Regions from separate parts of the Cytobacillus sp. FSL H8-0458 genome, predicted to be linked through region 1. Evidence: riboswitches for the same ligand, from Rfam matches in the RefSeq annotation. Region 1 holds a riboswitch; the other holds the start of a gene.
The links. Region 1 has a riboswitch for preQ1 ahead of queC (7-cyano-7-deazaguanine synthase QueC). Riboswitches for the same ligand answer to the same signal wherever they lie in the genome.
Positions count from the first base shown of each region.

Region 2: another riboswitch for preQ1. It lies ahead of queF (preQ(1) synthase); the one in region 1 lies ahead of queC (7-cyano-7-deazaguanine synthase QueC).

Region 1 covers NZ_JBBOBR010000001.1:1,832,929-1,840,973, reverse strand. Annotated here, with positions in the region: gene NYE23_RS08935 (ABC transporter permease) at 1-69, opposite strand, end outside; gene NYE23_RS08930 (ABC transporter permease) at 70-873, opposite strand; gene NYE23_RS08925 (ABC transporter ATP-binding protein) at 863-1,969, opposite strand; gene queE (7-carboxy-7-deazaguanine synthase QueE) at 2,116-2,847, opposite strand; gene queD (6-carboxytetrahydropterin synthase QueD) at 2,840-3,316, opposite strand; gene queC (7-cyano-7-deazaguanine synthase QueC) at 3,320-3,979, opposite strand; PreQ1 riboswitch class I at 4,033-4,075, opposite strand; gene NYE23_RS08905 (CBS domain-containing protein) at 4,202-4,924, opposite strand; gene pxpB (5-oxoprolinase subunit PxpB) at 5,261-5,971, shown strand; gene NYE23_RS08895 (5-oxoprolinase subunit C family protein) at 5,968-6,978, shown strand; gene NYE23_RS08890 (LamB/YcsF family protein) at 6,980-7,750, shown strand; gene NYE23_RS08885 (NRAMP family divalent metal transporter) at 7,924-8,045, shown strand, end outside.
Region 2 covers NZ_JBBOBR010000001.1:3,300,084-3,308,128, reverse strand. Annotated here, with positions in the region: gene NYE23_RS16330 (5-formyltetrahydrofolate cyclo-ligase) at 1-521, shown strand, start outside; partial or broken gene NYE23_RS16325 (AhpC/TSA family protein) at 533-970, opposite strand; gene NYE23_RS16320 (RNA polymerase sigma factor) at 1,265-1,828, shown strand; gene NYE23_RS16315 (anti-sigma factor) at 1,821-2,543, shown strand; gene NYE23_RS16310 (copper amine oxidase) at 2,666-4,009, shown strand; gene NYE23_RS16305 (class F sortase) at 4,040-4,666, shown strand; gene NYE23_RS16300 (Bax inhibitor-1/YccA family protein) at 4,706-5,347, opposite strand; gene mscL (large conductance mechanosensitive channel protein MscL) at 5,417-5,788, opposite strand; PreQ1 riboswitch class I at 5,930-5,975, shown strand; gene queF (preQ(1) synthase) at 6,086-6,583, shown strand; gene NYE23_RS16285 (helix-turn-helix domain-containing protein) at 7,044-7,517, shown strand; gene NYE23_RS16280 (hypothetical protein) at 7,665-8,045, shown strand, end outside.

The DNA of each region.
Region 1 (8,045 bases):
GATCGGGGCGTACAGGATGATAAAGATAAGAGCCAAATAAACTGCCGGCCATTTCCTGTTATTTTTCATTTATAGGATCCCCCGCTTTCTTCTGCCTGTCAGCACCATAATGAGCACCATGGCAATAATCAGGAAGACGGCAATGGTAGAGCCCATTCCCCAATCCTGTGTCACAAGAAAATGCTGCTCAATGGCGGTTCCAAGAGTGATGACACGGTTTCCTGCAATCAGTCTTGTCAGCATGAATAATGATAAAGCAGGGATAAAGACAATCTGGCATCCTGCTTTCACGCCATCCAGTGTCAACGGAAAGATAACACGCTTGAATGTTACCCAGGAAGAACCGCCCAAATCATTGGAAGCATCCAAAAGCGTCGGATTCAATTCATCCAAAGAATTAAATATCGGCAATATCATAAAAGGAAGAAAAATATAGACCGACACAAAGATAAAGCTGAAATCCGTAAACAGGATTTGCCTTCCGCCAATTCCCATCGCTTCCAGAAAGCTATTAGCAGCGCCATATGTCCCGAAGATGCCAAGGAAAGCATACGCTTTCAAAAGCAGATTAATCCAGGATGGCAGGATGATCAGTAAGAGCCACAACTGCTTATGCTTCGTTTTCGTAAGCAAGTAGGCTGTTGGATATGCGATCAGCAATGAAAATAACGTTATTAAAAAAGCATACCAAAAAGAGCTGAGAGTCATCTTTAAATAAACAGGCGTAAAGAATTTCCGATAATTCTCAAATGTGAAATGCCCTTCAATATCAAAGAACGAATAATATAGGACAAGAAGCAAAGGTGTCACAACAAAGAGGGCAATCCAAAGCACATAAGGAATTAAATAAAAATTGCGGGAATTAGTTCTCATGGCTTCCCTCTTCATAAGCTTCCAGACGCTTATCAAATTCCTCTTCGGTTTCCCCATGCCTCATGACGTGAATGGCTTCAGGGTCGAAATGAAGGCCAATTAGATCTCCAACGGTCGCTTTTTTGGTTGAATGGACGAGCCACTCATTGCCATCGCTGTCATAGCAGCTAATCTCATAATGCACTCCCCTGAAAAGCTGGGAGTCAACTTTAACCTTCAGCTTCCCATCATCCGGGGCTGTAATAGCGAGGTCTTCAGGCCGGATCACGATCTCAACTTCTTCATTCGGCTCAAAGCCTCCGTCAACACACTCAAATAACTTCCCGGCAAACTGTACCTGATAATCCTTGATCATCGTTCCGGCAACAATATTGGATTCCCCAATAAAATCAGCTACAAAGCGATTGATCGGCTCGTCATAAATATCAGTAGGAGTTCCGCTCTGCTCGATGCTTCCGCTGTTAAGCACGAAGATTTCATCTGACATGGCCAGTGCTTCCTCCTGGTCATGTGTAACGAAAATAAATGTGATGCCAAGATTTCTCTGCAGTTCCCTAAGCTCATACTGCATTTCAGTACGCAGCTTCAGGTCAAGTGCGGATAGGGGCTCATCCAGGAGAATGACCTCAGGCTCATTGACAATGGCCCTTGCGATGGCAACACGCTGGCGCTGCCCGCCTGACATTTCTTTAATTTCCCGGTTTTCATAGCCTTCAAGATTTACAAACCTCAGTGCTTCTTTTACTTTCTTCTCGATATCCGCTTTCTTCATTTTTTTGATTTTTAAGCCGAATGCAATGTTTTCATAAACATTCAGATGCGGAAACAGGGCGTAATCCTGAAAAACCGTATTTACTTGTCTTTTGTTGGCGGGAACAAGATTAATGATTTTTCCATTAAAATAAATATCCCCCTCAGAAGGTTCAGTAAAGCCGGCAATCAGCCGCAAAATCGTCGTTTTGCCGCAGCCCGATGGCCCCAACAGGGTATAGAACTTCCCGCGTTCAATTTCGAAGCTGACATTTTTTAAAACAGGTGGGTCATTATCATATCTTTTTGTCACCGAATTAAAACGGATAATGGTGTTATCTGTCATCTAACTCTCCCTATCTATAGAAATTTACAGTATGTATGCCTTGTTAAGTTCAAACGTATAATATCATAAATTGCCCGGAATCTGTCATATATTGCAACTTACATAACAAAAATAACCCCGCATCTTGAATGCGGGATTTCCGGATGCTACACTCCCCGCTTATTGCCCCATACATAGGTATGCAGCTGCGGAAGTACTTTCACATCTTTCAGCTCACTGTCATGAATCGTTTTTTCAATAAGCCAGTCATATTTATCAAGCAGCCTCTGCAGTAAATTCCTGTCGTCTGCTGTTACCGTATCATCATTTCCCACTTGCAGATAAAACGGAACCCCTGGATAGCGCTGATACACGTTTTTGGCATATTCATAATCCGCATCATCAAAAACAACGATCTTCAGAGAGAACTGCTGATCTTCCCTTCTGCAGGCCTGCAGTTTATTCACGATCAGATCGAGCACATCGAAGTCCGTATTCATGCCTGAACTCGGCGGCTTTGGGGACAAGGTCAGTTCATCAATTTCATAAAACCAATCCTGCCAGCGGCTTCCCTGTGTTTCTAGGCAGAGCTTAATACGATCAGCTTTAAGCAGAGAAATTAATTCACCCAAATTTTTCAGAAGAGCCGGATTGCCGCCCGAAATGGTTACGAAAGAAAATCCGTCCCCGCCGAGTTCTTTAAGCTCCTTCCAAATTTCATCCGGTTCCATTTGGCGGATGCTGTCCTTCGCACTTCCATCCCAGGTAAAGGAGGAATCACACCAGCTGCAGGAATAATCACAGCCTGCTGTACGGACGAACATCGTTTTCTGGCCAATCACCATTCCTTCCCCCTGAATGGTCGGCCCGAAGATTTCCAGTACAGGAATCTTACTCAATCTCCATCCACTCCCTTCTTGCTTCAGCATAGCTTGTAGGAGTTTCAAAAAGGCGCACAAATTCAACTCTTGCACCGTCATATTGCTCTATTCTGTTTTGCAGGCTTTCTTGCATTTTTTCATAAATCCAAACAACCATATTCTCGGCTGTCGTATTCATAGGGGGCAGCGTTTCATTCAGATACTTGTGGTCAAGAAATACCTCAATCTCATTTTTCCAGATTTCTTTTATGTCGCCGAAATCAATCATTAACCCTCTGTCATCCACGAATCCGCTTATGCCAAAAATCACCTTATAGGTGTGGCCATGCAGGTTTTTACATTTGCCTTCATAGCAATGCAGATGATGGGCTGAATCAAAAGTGAATTCCTTGCTGACCATTACACGCTTATGGTGGTATTTCAGCTGATCCGGCTTAATGTCTTCATTGATCTTTTGGAGTTTTTCAACAATCCTAAATCCGTACATGGCTTAAAGCTCCCCCTTTTCATTGAGGTATTCTTCAAGGCCCTTTTGTCTTAAATGGCATGCAGGACACTCACCACAGCCATCTGCCGGAATGCCGTTGTAGCATGTCAGCGTATTATTACACACATACTCAAGGGCATCCAAGTCATCTGCCAGCTTCCATGTCTCAGCTTTATTGAGCCACATTAAAGGTGTATGGATTACAAACTGCCCATCCATCGACAGACTCAGTGTGACATTCAGTGATTTTATAAAAATATCCCGGCAATCAGGGTAGCCGCTGAAATCTGTCTCACAAACCCCTGTAATAATATGCCTTGCATTGATTTGACTCGCCAGCACTCCGGCAAAGGACAGAAATAAAAGGTTTCTCCCGGGCACAAATGTGGATGGAAGCCCTCCTTCCTCTCCATCCTTTACTTCTATATCATCACGTGTCAGTGCGTTTGGCGCAAGCTGATTCAAAAGGGACATATCAAGGATATGATGCCTGATTCCCAGATCTTTTGCTATTTGCTGGGCACATTCAATTTCAAGCTTATGCCGCTGATTATAATTAAAAGTGACTGCTTCCACCTCGGCAAAACGTTCCTTTGCCCAGAATAAGCAGGTAGTACTATCCTGGCCGCCGCTGAATACAACGAGCGCTTTATCATTTTTCATTTGAAAATTCTCCTTTAACATAGAAAAACAGGACCACTAAGAAAGCAGACCTGTTTTCCTTAGTTTTTTAAAGAGGGTAGCTAGAACCTCTACCGTGTACACGGATTTTCTATTGAACTATCAGTTTATATTATCATCTTTACAGGAATTTTAGAAGGTGTTACTTATTCTCAAATAAAAAGTTTTATAATTCTAAATCATGCAACATTAATAAACGCTCATCTAATTTTCTGAATCGGCCTCCAGCAGGTCCCAGGCTGTAATGATGCCTTTTGGTTTTTCAGTCGGCTTTCCATTATCAGTAACAATGATTCCTTCAAGCTTTTCATTTTTATTTCTGCATTCCTCAAACATATCCTCCAAATCGAAAATAGAAGTATTCGTGCCGGCAAATGCTATTTGATGCTTGGATTTCTTGTTGAAAAGCTCCTTGATTTTCACCTTTTGCAGCTGGATCGTTTCTTCTGTAAAATGCTCGGCCATCCATTTTACAATATCCGCCGAGGTTAACAGCCAGGAATATTCTTCTTCCCGCGAGTAAATGGGAAACTGGGAATGCGAAAATTTATTGATAATGGCCAGTACATCTGAAAGCTTGCCATCCTCATAAAAATAAAAAACCGGTGTGGCAGCAATCGAAATCGCGGTTTTGGGCTTTTCAAAATGGCCGGCAATCAGTTCAATTTTTTCCACCGTTTCCAGGTGCGGTTCTGCTATATAATAATCCAGATCAATTTTTTCATGAACAATAGCATTCCTCAGTTTGGCAAACTGATGTAAATCATCCTCATATAATCGAATCAGCGAATGGTTTTTCTGTATTTCAATCAGCTTATAAAATCGGTCTGTTCTGGCTTGTTTAGCAGATTGTTTCAAAGCCTTGTGAATACGGTTAAAGGCTGCCTCGAATCTTTCTGATAAGTTCATTTTTATATCTGTACCCACAATAATCTCTCCCTAATTCATAATGTCCCTACTTTATTCCCATATTAGAGGACAAAATAAACTATGAAGATTCTGGCTCGCCTTCCGGCAGAATAATTTGCACAAATAGAATTTTCAATCTATTATATGATATTATATTCTTTAGCTGAAGACATTGCATAAATATATAAGTTTACTAATAAATTTTTTCGTCTTAACGTGAATAAATATAGATTTCCCTTATTTTAGGAAAGAATAATATGTGTATTTCGTCTCGGTGAAAATGAATATTTATTATTATTGAATAATATTTTAGAATCTTCAGTTCCCTACATCATTGTGAAAGCTGGTGAAATCATGGAGTACACTGTACATCCTTTAGGAGACAATGCAGTTCTTATTGAACTTGGGAATGAAATCAGTGAGAATGCCCATCAAAAAGTGCAGACACTGACAGCCTTTCTCGAGAAACATCCTCCAGATTGGATGATAGAATACATACCCGCCTACACAACAGTCACTATTTTTTATAATCCATTTGAGATTTATCAGCTTTCAGATGGAGAGCTTCCATTTGATTTCATATGTTCTCTCATAAAACCGCTTATGGAAGAGTTGGGGGAAAATAAAACAATGGAAGCAAGAATCGTCGAAATCCCGGTTTGCTATGGAGGAGAATTTGGCCCTGATCTTGATTATGTTGCCGAACATAATGGACTTACCCCAGATGAAGTAATAGACATTCACTCTTCAGGCAGCTATCTGGTCTATATGATCGGCTTTGCGCCAGGCTTCCCTTTTATCGGCGGAATGTCAGAACAAATTGCCGCACCAAGACGGGATACACCACGGTTAAAAATTCCCGAGCGTACAGTTGGGATTGCCGGGATGCAGACCGGGATCTATCCCATCGAGACGCCAGGAGGCTGGCAGCTGATCGGGCGTACTCCTGTTAAGCTGTTTCGCCCAATGGATGAATCCCCTACCTTGTTAAAAGCTGGCGATAAAATTAAATTCAGGCCAATCAGTCTGGAAGAATACCATCATTGGGAGGAGACGGATCAATGATTAAAGTATTAAAGCCTGGACTCCTTTCAAGCATTCAGGATCTGGGGAGAACCGGCTATCAGAAGTTTGGCGTCATAGCCAGCGGGGCCATGGATCCTTTTTCCCATCGGATGGCCAATCTGCTGTCCGGAAATGAGGAAAATGATCCTGCATTGGAAATAACGATGATGGGCCCATCCCTGATATTTGAAGAAGACACATTAATTTCAATATGCGGCGGAGACCTTTCCCCTTCGATCAATGGCCAGCCTATTCGGACATGGCGGTCTGTATTTGTGAAAAAAGGCAGCGAACTTAAATTCGGAGGATGCCAAAAAGGGTGCCGGGCCTATCTGGCTGTTTCCGGCGGTTTTGATGTTTCGGAAGTAATGAACAGTAAATCCACCTACCTGCGCGCTGGTATTGGCGGCTTTAAAGGCAGAGCATTAAAGGCTGGGGATGCGCTGGAAACCGGCAAACCTTCCCTCCAGTCTTTGAAAATGAAGGACTATTTATCAAGGCAACTCCTTGATAAAGCTTTTGTTGAAAACGACTGGGGCATTGCTTCAAAACTCATTCCGGAAACTGCAGGGAATCCGGAAATCAGAATCACCAGGGGACGTCAATTTGATTTATTTTCCCATGAAAGCAGGATTCAACTGTTTAATCATGCATTTGAGGTGACAGCACAATCTGACAGGATGGGATACAGATTGAAAGGCCCTGCGCTAGCGCTGTCAGAACATGCTGAACAAATTTCTGAGGCTGTGAATTTTGGTTCCATTCAGGTTCCGCCTGATGGAAATCCGATTGTCCTGCTGGCTGACAGGCAGACAACCGGCGGATATCCGAAAATTGGACAGGTTGCGGCTGTCGATCTTCCCCTTCTGGCGCAGGCTAAACCCGGGGATGCCTTACGGTTTGTGGAAATATCAAATAAAGAGGCGCAACAGTTACTTATAAAGAGAGAAATGAAATTAAAGGAATTAAAACAAGGGATAACTTTAAAAACCAGAGGAGGAAATTAACATGCACATTGTAGACATTAACTGTGATATGGGAGAAAGCTTTGGTTCCTACAAGATGGGACGCGATGAGGAAATCCTGGACCACATCACCTCAGCTAATATCGCCTGCGGCTTCCATGCCGGCGACCCGGCGACCATGCGAAAAACAGTCAGATTGGCGCTTGAGAAAAATGTTGGCCTTGGTGTCCATCCTGGACTCCAGGACCTGCACGGATTCGGCCGCAGGGATATTAGTATTACACCTCAGGAAGCCTATGACCTGGTGGTCTACCAGATTGGCGCATTATATGCTTTTGTTAAATCAGAGGGCGGCAAGCTTCAACATGTAAAACCTCACGGTGCACTGTTCAACATGGCCTCAAAAAGCGCGCCATTATCGGAAGCAATCGCAGAAGCTGTTTACAAAGTGGACCCTGAACTGATTCTGTTCGGTCTCTCAGGGGGCGAATTGGTTAAAGCCGGCAAGAAAATTGGCCTCCGTTCTGCCAATGAAGTATTTTCGGACCGGACCTACCAGGAGGACGGATCGCTTACGTCAAGACGGGAAAGCAATGCACTTATTACAGATCACAGCGCTGCTGCTAATCAGGTAATCCGCATGGTCAAGGAAGGAAAAGTTCATTCTGTACAGGGTACTGATGTTTCCATTGAGGCCAATACAATCTGCATCCACGGTGACGGGGAAAGCGCTCTGGAATTTGCCCAGTACATTCCGAAGGCACTAAATGAAGCTGGAATCCAGGTAGCAAAAATCAGTGAGTTTTTGAAATAAAATTGGTATTGATGGAGATAATGAAAAATTGGTGACTTATCAAGCGCGGATCGCACTTAAGATGGAATAGTGCCGTTCATGCCGGATTAGGCAGCGCAAACTGCACTAATCATCCCTTTCAGCGCGAACAACATAAAAAAATAACCATAAATTGAATTATTGGGGGAAAATGAATGAAAAAGCAATCTAATGCCAGTCTATTGCTTGGTGCTGCTTTCCTTATGGCTACATCTGCCATTGGACCGGGCTTTCTGACTCAGACGACCGTTTTTACAGAAACCCTGCTTGCGAGTTT
Region 2 (8,045 bases), 1.5 Mb from region 1:
CCCAAATTCTGAAAGATGGAAAGACATTGCTGGTTCCAACTCCACGGCTGAAAGCAGGCTTTATTATGGTAAAGCCGGAATGGGTACCTGCGGGGGAGGAGCGAAAAGCAGCGAGCCTTAAGCACATTCACTCATACGGAAAAGAAGTTCCCCTCACACAATTGCCGAGGATTGATTTGTTTTTTGCCGGATCAGTGGGGCTTCACCGGGATGGCCGGCGGGTCGGAAAAGGGGAGGGCTATGCTGACCGGGAGTATGCGATAATCAGGGAACTGGGGAATCCTGAAATCCCTGTGATTGGAACGGTTAACAGTGCCCAGGTGACAGAGGCAGATATCCCGAGGGATCCTTATGATCTGACTGTCGACTGGATTGCCACTGAAAAGGAACTGATCAAAACCAATACGCCCTATCCAAAACCAACCGGGATTCAATGGGATCTTGTAACGGATAAGGAAATGGAAGAGATGCCGGTTTTGCGTGAAATATGGGAGATCACAAAAGGAAAGGCAGCCAAGTAATTGACTGCCTTTTAAGCTTTAACTTCGTCCATTTTCTTTAAAACATCATCAATCTTTGCGTGATTTTCAGGGGATTCATCAATATGCTTCCATAAAAGTTTTCCCTGAGGCGAGAAAAGCCATGTCCCGCCCTGAATGTATACATCCTGAGTTTTCATGGATTTCATGACAAACTCCTTTTGTTTTTCATCCTTAGGGATAAAGCCGCCGACTTTTCCTGTAATAAATCCAAGTGCTGCTTTTGAAAGAAGCTTCCATTTTGGCATGGTTTTATGTCCCATTCCTCTATAAGCTTCCCGGGAAGGGTCGCCGAGGATCGGAAAAGGGAACGGACCGAATTGCTCAAGGAATTGACTGATAAAGGTTCCTTTCGAAGGAGCAATGACAATGACTTGAAATCCTTTTGCTTCTACTTCATTTATGCGCTCGCGCAACTGCGCAAGATATTCCCGGCAGACCGGTCAGCCAAGATGGCGGACGAAAACAGCCATTGTGTACTGGCTGCTGATGGCCTGTTCAAGCGTAATATTATTATCAGGAATTTGTGTTTCTAAAATATAATTCATAATTATCCCGCCTTTCGGATTTACTTCTGATCATACCCAATCTTTTTAAAGGAATAAAGAAATAAGAATTGATGTGATCCAATCGGCCAGAAAAATAGTTTTCTTAATAAAGAATGTTGTTTGGCAGCGGGCTGTTTAGTATGATGAAATCACTTATCATACAAAAAGGAGTAAATTATGTCCGAAATTAAGGATGCAGAACTGTATAGAGGTATTTTGCAAAAAGACAGCCAAGCTCTTGAAAAGCTGTACGACCGCTACGAAAAGCTGCTGTATTCATTTATCTATAAAATGACCCAGGATCCGCAACTTTCAGAAGAGATTATACAGGAAGTGTTCATGAAATTATGGAGAAAGCACTCCAGTTATTCGGAGGATAAAGGCAAATTCTCCTCCTGGCTTCTGACATTGACAAGAAACACGGCTTTGGATGTTATGAGAAAACAAAAACCGCATGAATCATTGGAGTTTAAGGAAAATGACAGCATATCTATTGACTCAAAAAACCCTGAGAATATTGCGGAATGGAAAGAACAGGGGAATTTGGTTAAGAGAGCTGTTGCAAAGTTAAAGGGTGACCAGCAAAAAATGATTGATCTGTTCTATTATAAAGGATTAACACATCAGAAAATTTCAGAGCAGACCGAGTTGCCTCTCGGTACAGTAAAAGGAAGGCTGCGGCTGGCTTTGAAGCATTTAAGGACCCATTTGGAAAAGGAAGGAGGGGAGAGCAATGACTGAGAATTACTGTGATGGATTAATCGATTATTTCAATGGCCATATGAATGAAGAAGAGAAAAGAAAGTTTGAAGAACATCTGGATAATTGTCCGGAATGTAAAGAAGAACTGAAAGAATGGGAGTCGCTGATTGATGTCCTTCCTTATAGATCGGAACCTGCCCTCCCTCCAGCCGGCATGAAAGATCGGGTGATGGCCAATATTTTGGAAGAAGGGGCTCATCAAAGCCAAGCTGAAATTAACAAAAAGAAAAGGCCGGGAATATTAGTGCCAGCTATGGCAGCAGCCCTGTTTTTGTCACTTGCAGGAAATCTTTATTTACTGAACAATCAAGATCAGGCAGTTTTGCCAAAGAAGCAGGAGACAATTGATAGGGTGTTAAGCTATGTCCCGCTCGAGCCTGTAGAAGGCGAAGCCCAGGGAACCGCATCCATTGTGAAAAATGGCAATCAGCTTAGCATTGTAATTCAGGCTTCACAGCTGCAGGATCTGCAAAACGAAGAAGTTTATCAGGTTTGGCTGATTGAAAATGAGCAGCCTGAGAGGGCGGGGACCTTTGTTTCCACCGGAAATGGAGAAGGGGCGGTTGTTTTTCAGCTGAATGCCGAAGAAAATATTAATTGGGATACAGTAGCAATTACACTTGAGCCGGATGAAACCAGCCAAACACCTAAAGGTTCAATGGTGCTAGCCTCACAATTAGCCCCGAATAATTAATCATTCTTAAGCCGCCTTTTTGTTCCAGGAAAGGCGGCTTAAAATTTTTTCAGAAAAAAAGTGATCCAAATAAAAATACTCTCCGTTAGCTTTATGTAAAAACAAAAAAAGGAGAGATGAAAATGAAATTCCGCAAATCCTATCTGGCAATTCCGCTTAGTTTAACTCTATTGGCTTCTGCAGGAGGTGCAGTCTCGGCACATAATCTTGAGCCTTCGAACCCTTCCGTAGAGACACCGTCATCAGACTTGCGCTCCTCATTAGGCCATTTGCTTAGTGAACATGCCTACCTTGCAGCAGAGGCGATGCGAAAGGGGGCTGAGGGTGCGAAGGATTTTGACGCAGCTGCAAATGCATTGAATGATAATACAACAGATTTAACGGCAGCAATTGAATCGGTCTATGGCACAGATGCTGGACAGCAGTTTAATGAAATGTGGACAAACCATATTGGATTCTTTGTAGATTATGTGAAAGCGTCTGGAAGTAATGACCAGGCTGCCAAAGATGAAGCTTTAAGCAAGCTCGATAATTACAGAAGTGACTTTTCGAAGTTTCTGGAAACGGCCACTGGTGAAAGGCTGGAATCATCTTCCCTTGCTGATGGACTGCAAATGCATGTGAATCAGCTTGTCGGTGCGTTCGACAGCTATGTTAAGGGTGACTATGAGAAAGCCTACCAATATGAACGAGAATCCATACATCATATGCACATGGTAGCGAAAGGCCTGTCCAGTGCCATCAGCGACCAGTTTCCGGAAAAGTTTCATGAAACAATGGCTGTTACCCCTGCGGCTGATCTAAGAGCACATCTTGATCATCTGCTGACAGAACATGCCAGTTTAGCAGTAACGGCTATGCAAAATGGCATTGATGGATCAGAAGATTTCGAAGCTTCTGCGGGGGCACTTGCTGCCAATACGAAAGATCTTGCAGCTGCAATATCGTCTGTTTATGGGGATGAAGCCGGCAAGCAGTTTGAGAATATGTGGTCAGAGCATATCGGATTTTTTGTAGAATATGTGAAGGCAACAGAAGCAGGTGATGAAGCAAAGAAGGAGGAGGCATTAAAGAATCTGGACAGTTACCGCGGTGAATTTTCAAAATTCCTGGAAACTGCGACGGACGGAAGATTGAAATCTGGTGCACTGGCAGATGGCTTACAAATGCATGTAAATCAGCTTGTAGGATCATTTGACAGTTATGCAGCAGGTGACTACGAAAAGGCATATGAACAAGCAAGGGAAGCTTACGCACATATGCTGAATCCTGCTAAAGGCCTTTCCGGCTCCATTGTTGACCAGTTTCCTGAAAAGTTTGCCATTAACATGCCGGCTGAAATGCCGAAAACAGGCATGGGAGGTACGGCTGAAAGGGAGATGCCATTTGAAATGCTCCTTGCAGGATTATTTGCTGCAGCAGGTATAACGGCAATGGCAGTAAGAAGAAAAGTGGAAAAAAATTAAGAAGGCTGTAAAGCTTGGAGTGATTGCAGGATGAAACAGCCATTAATAGCTGCTTTACTTGGGGCGGCCTTACTATTAACGGGCTGTGCCGAAAAAGGCAAGCCGGAAGGAACAGACGTTACTGCACAAGCTGTTGAGGAGGCTGCTGCAATTCAGCCTTCTCAACAAGCTAAAACACAAGAAAGTATAGATATTATCAAGGACGAAAGAACAGGAGTGATCCCTGCTGTAATTGAAATTCCTTCAATAGGGGTTAAAGCCCCAGTTGAGGAAGTGGGTCTTCTCGGTGATGGGGAGATGGATGTGCCTGCTGGTTTTGATACAACTGGATGGTATGGTGCTGGCTTTATGCCGGGAGAACCTGGGAATGCGGTAATAGCCGGTCATGTTGACAGCAAAAAAGGTCCCGCAGTCTTCTTCGATTTAAAAAAACTGAAGCCTGGTGATGAGGTGATCGTGAAAGGAAATACTAAGGAGCAAAAGGTATTCGAAGTGGTTGATGTCCAGGCATATCCCAGATTAAATGCACCCTTAAAAAAGATTTTTGGCTATACCAGCCGAAGTGCTCTAAATTTAATTACCTGTACAGGCGTTTATGATCCTGAAAGCACCCAGCATTCAAAGAGGCTTGTAGTTTATACTCAATTAAAGCAATAATAAAAGCAGGAGATTAAGCTCCTGCTTTTATTTCTTCTATTAGTCCCGGCTCCCCAATATTCCAAAAATGCGAAGGATATTAATGAACAGGTTGATGAAATCAAGATATAGGTTAAGAGCCATCAAAGGCACTTCTTCCGGTGACACTCCATACTGCTTCATGCGGTTGAAGTCGAATAGCACATATCCGCTGAACACGAGCACTCCGATGAAGGAGAACGCGAGCATAGCATTAGAGCTTAATGGCCAGATGAGGCTGAAAATTCCAATCGCAATAAGAGCGAGCAATGCCGCCATCAGCATGCCGCCAAGGAAAGATAAGTCCCGTTTCGTTGTCGAAGCATATACGGCTAAGCCTGTGAACACAACCGTTGTCGTCGCAAGTGCTGTTAAAACAGGGTTGGGTCCAATAGCAGCCAGGTAGTGGGCAACAATCGGGTAGGTCGTCATCCCTGAAATAAATGTAAATACATAAAGGAATGTATACCCAATAGCTTTTTTACGGCGGAGCAGGAAAGCGAAAAGCAGCATTCCGAGTTCAAGAAGCATCAGCGGCAAAAACAGGGCTGGAGGGATGAAAACACCCGCCATCGTTCCGGTAAATGCAATCCCCAATGATAAGGCAAACGCCCGTAAAACAGAGGGTAAATAACTGTTATTTGCGGTATGCTGTACATACATTTCTTCATTTCTCCTCTAAATTCATTTGTATATGTATATACGACTGAGCTATTATTTAAGTTTCATAAATTATTTATTTTTTAATAGGTCTCTTATTTCAGTTAAAAGCTCAACGTTTTTATCCACAGCTGGTTCAGGTGCTGCTTCTTCTTTCTTTTTAAAACGATTGTTGATAATCCTGATAAAGACGAAAATGGAGAATGCCACGATGAAGAAATCCACCACATTCTGTATGAATAAACCGTATTTCACTTGTGCTCCGCCGACCTTAACCATCAGTTCGGTAAAGTCAACTCCGCCCATCAGCAATCCGACCAGCGGCATTATGATATCATCTACAAGGGAAGATACAATCTTTCCGAAGGCAGCTCCGATTACAACCCCAACCGCCAAATCCAGGACATTTCCCTTTAGGGCGAATTTTTTAAACTCATTCCACATAACAAGTCACCTTTCTTTGAAAATTACCGTTATTATACTATGAAGAATGTATGAAAACCAGATAAGGATGCACCTATTGACAGAAACAGGCTTTTTCTCTATAGTAACTATGACAATTATATTTCTATTATTCCCGTGTGAGCGGGAGAGGTTCATAGCTTCACCCTCTATAAAAAACTATGGCTTTGATTATAATAATCAACCATATCCACGAGAGGATATGGTTTTATTTTTCAAGCTGTACTTTTCGGACCTCTCTTTAGGATCAGCGGGATCATATAAAGGGAGGCTATTTTTATGTCAGGAAGAAAAGATGAGGAATTAACGGATATTACATTGTTGGGAAATCAGGGTACTAAATATCTTTTTGAATATGCTCCTGAGATTCTGGAGGCTTTTGATAATAAGCATCCAAACCGCGATTATTTTGTAAAGTTTAATTGTCCTGAGTTTACGAGCCTTTGCCCAAAAACAGGCCAGCCGGATTTTGCGACCATCTATATCAGCTATATTCCGGATCAAAAGATGGTAGAGAGCAAGTCATTGAAGCTATATCTTTTCAGCTTCAGAAATCATGGCGATTTCCATGAGGACTGCATGAATATCATTATGAATGATCTTATCGAATTAATGGATCCCCGCTATATTGAGGTTTGGGGCAAATTTACACCACGTGGCGGAATCTCCATCGATCCGTATTGCAACTACGGAAAGCCGGGGACGAAATATGAAAAAATGGCCGATTACCGCTTGATGAACCATGATCTATATCCGGAGACAATTGACAATCGCTAAGACCATTAATAATAAGAACCTTACCATTTTTTGCGACCTTTTTATGGTAAGGTTCTTTTTTTTATGGATTTGGTGACTACATGGTGACTAAAAGTGACACTTGGTGACTACGTGACTTTAATATTTGGTTTGGTGACTAAAATTAAGCGCAAAGGCTGTTTAGTAACGTCTTCAATTCATGATATTTCATTCCAATTTTTCAGATTTAAAAAATTGGAGTGGGAAATTCAATTTTTTTGAAAAAAAGTTAAAAAACTATAAAAAACTTGCTGATATTTGTATTTTTTTGGAAGTCAACCTCTTGAAATTGTAGTTTATTGGGAATATAGTCTTATTAATGGTTATCAGTGAAAAAAATTTTTCTGATTAAATCAGAAATAATATTGACAATCTGATTCGGTCAGATTATTATAAAGTTAACATCTGATTCAGTCAGAAAAGAAGAGGTGTAAAATTTATAATGATCGGATTAGAATTTATTTGTAAAGTATTCGATATTCAGTATAAGGAGGTCGCAGAGAAAATAGGAGTCAGTAATCAAACTGTTACCGACTGGATTAAGGGAAAAACATCAAGAATTCCGGAGAAAAGACTCAATGATCTACAAACTAATATTCCTGAATTCAGCAACATTAATAAAGAATTATTTTCAAAAGAAATTTCGGCTAGTGATAAACAAACAATAACAACTATCTATCTTATCCAAGAGACAATGAGACAAATTGAAGAATCTATGAGTAGGAAATATATCAAGGGTCTTGATGAGGCAAATAAGCTTAATCAACTTTCAAAAGATGGATTAGTAGCTAGTATAAATTTGAAATCATTAATGTTGATATCAGAACACCTAATTGATAATAGGGAATTTATGAATGAATTAGACGAGTTAATTTTTAAATACAAGCCTTCACTGAAGGAGCATTTAAGAAAATAAGGGCGGTCTTAATTGATCGCCTACCCTTGAAGGGAGGGGACGCTTATAAGAAATAGTCTAATTGATACATACATCTAAGACTTAACATAAGTAGCAATAAACGCAGCACAAAATAAACTAATGGTTATTCCAAGGGGGAATTATGAAATGTCAGCAACTATCGAAGCAGTAAAAGGCGGTAAGGTTTTTGGGGAAATCAAGGTGAATACAGTTGCAAATCAGGATGTTTCTAACCTGCATGAAGAAATTGTCTTAAGGATGAAAGAACTTACACTCTCAAATAAGGCAGATGAGTCAATATCTGTTCAGGTTCATGATCTATTCTTAGAACAGAATAATAGCACCCAGCCAAATCAGCTAAGTGCTACCTTTGTTGTAAGTATTCATGTTGAGTCAGATACAGAAAGATCTGCATTGCAAGAAGCGAACCTTCAATTAAATGAATCCGTTGTAAATTTCTTTCAGTTTCAGTTAGAAGACTACTATCAAGAAGTCTACAATTTCAATGTTATAGATTTCGAGATTGAT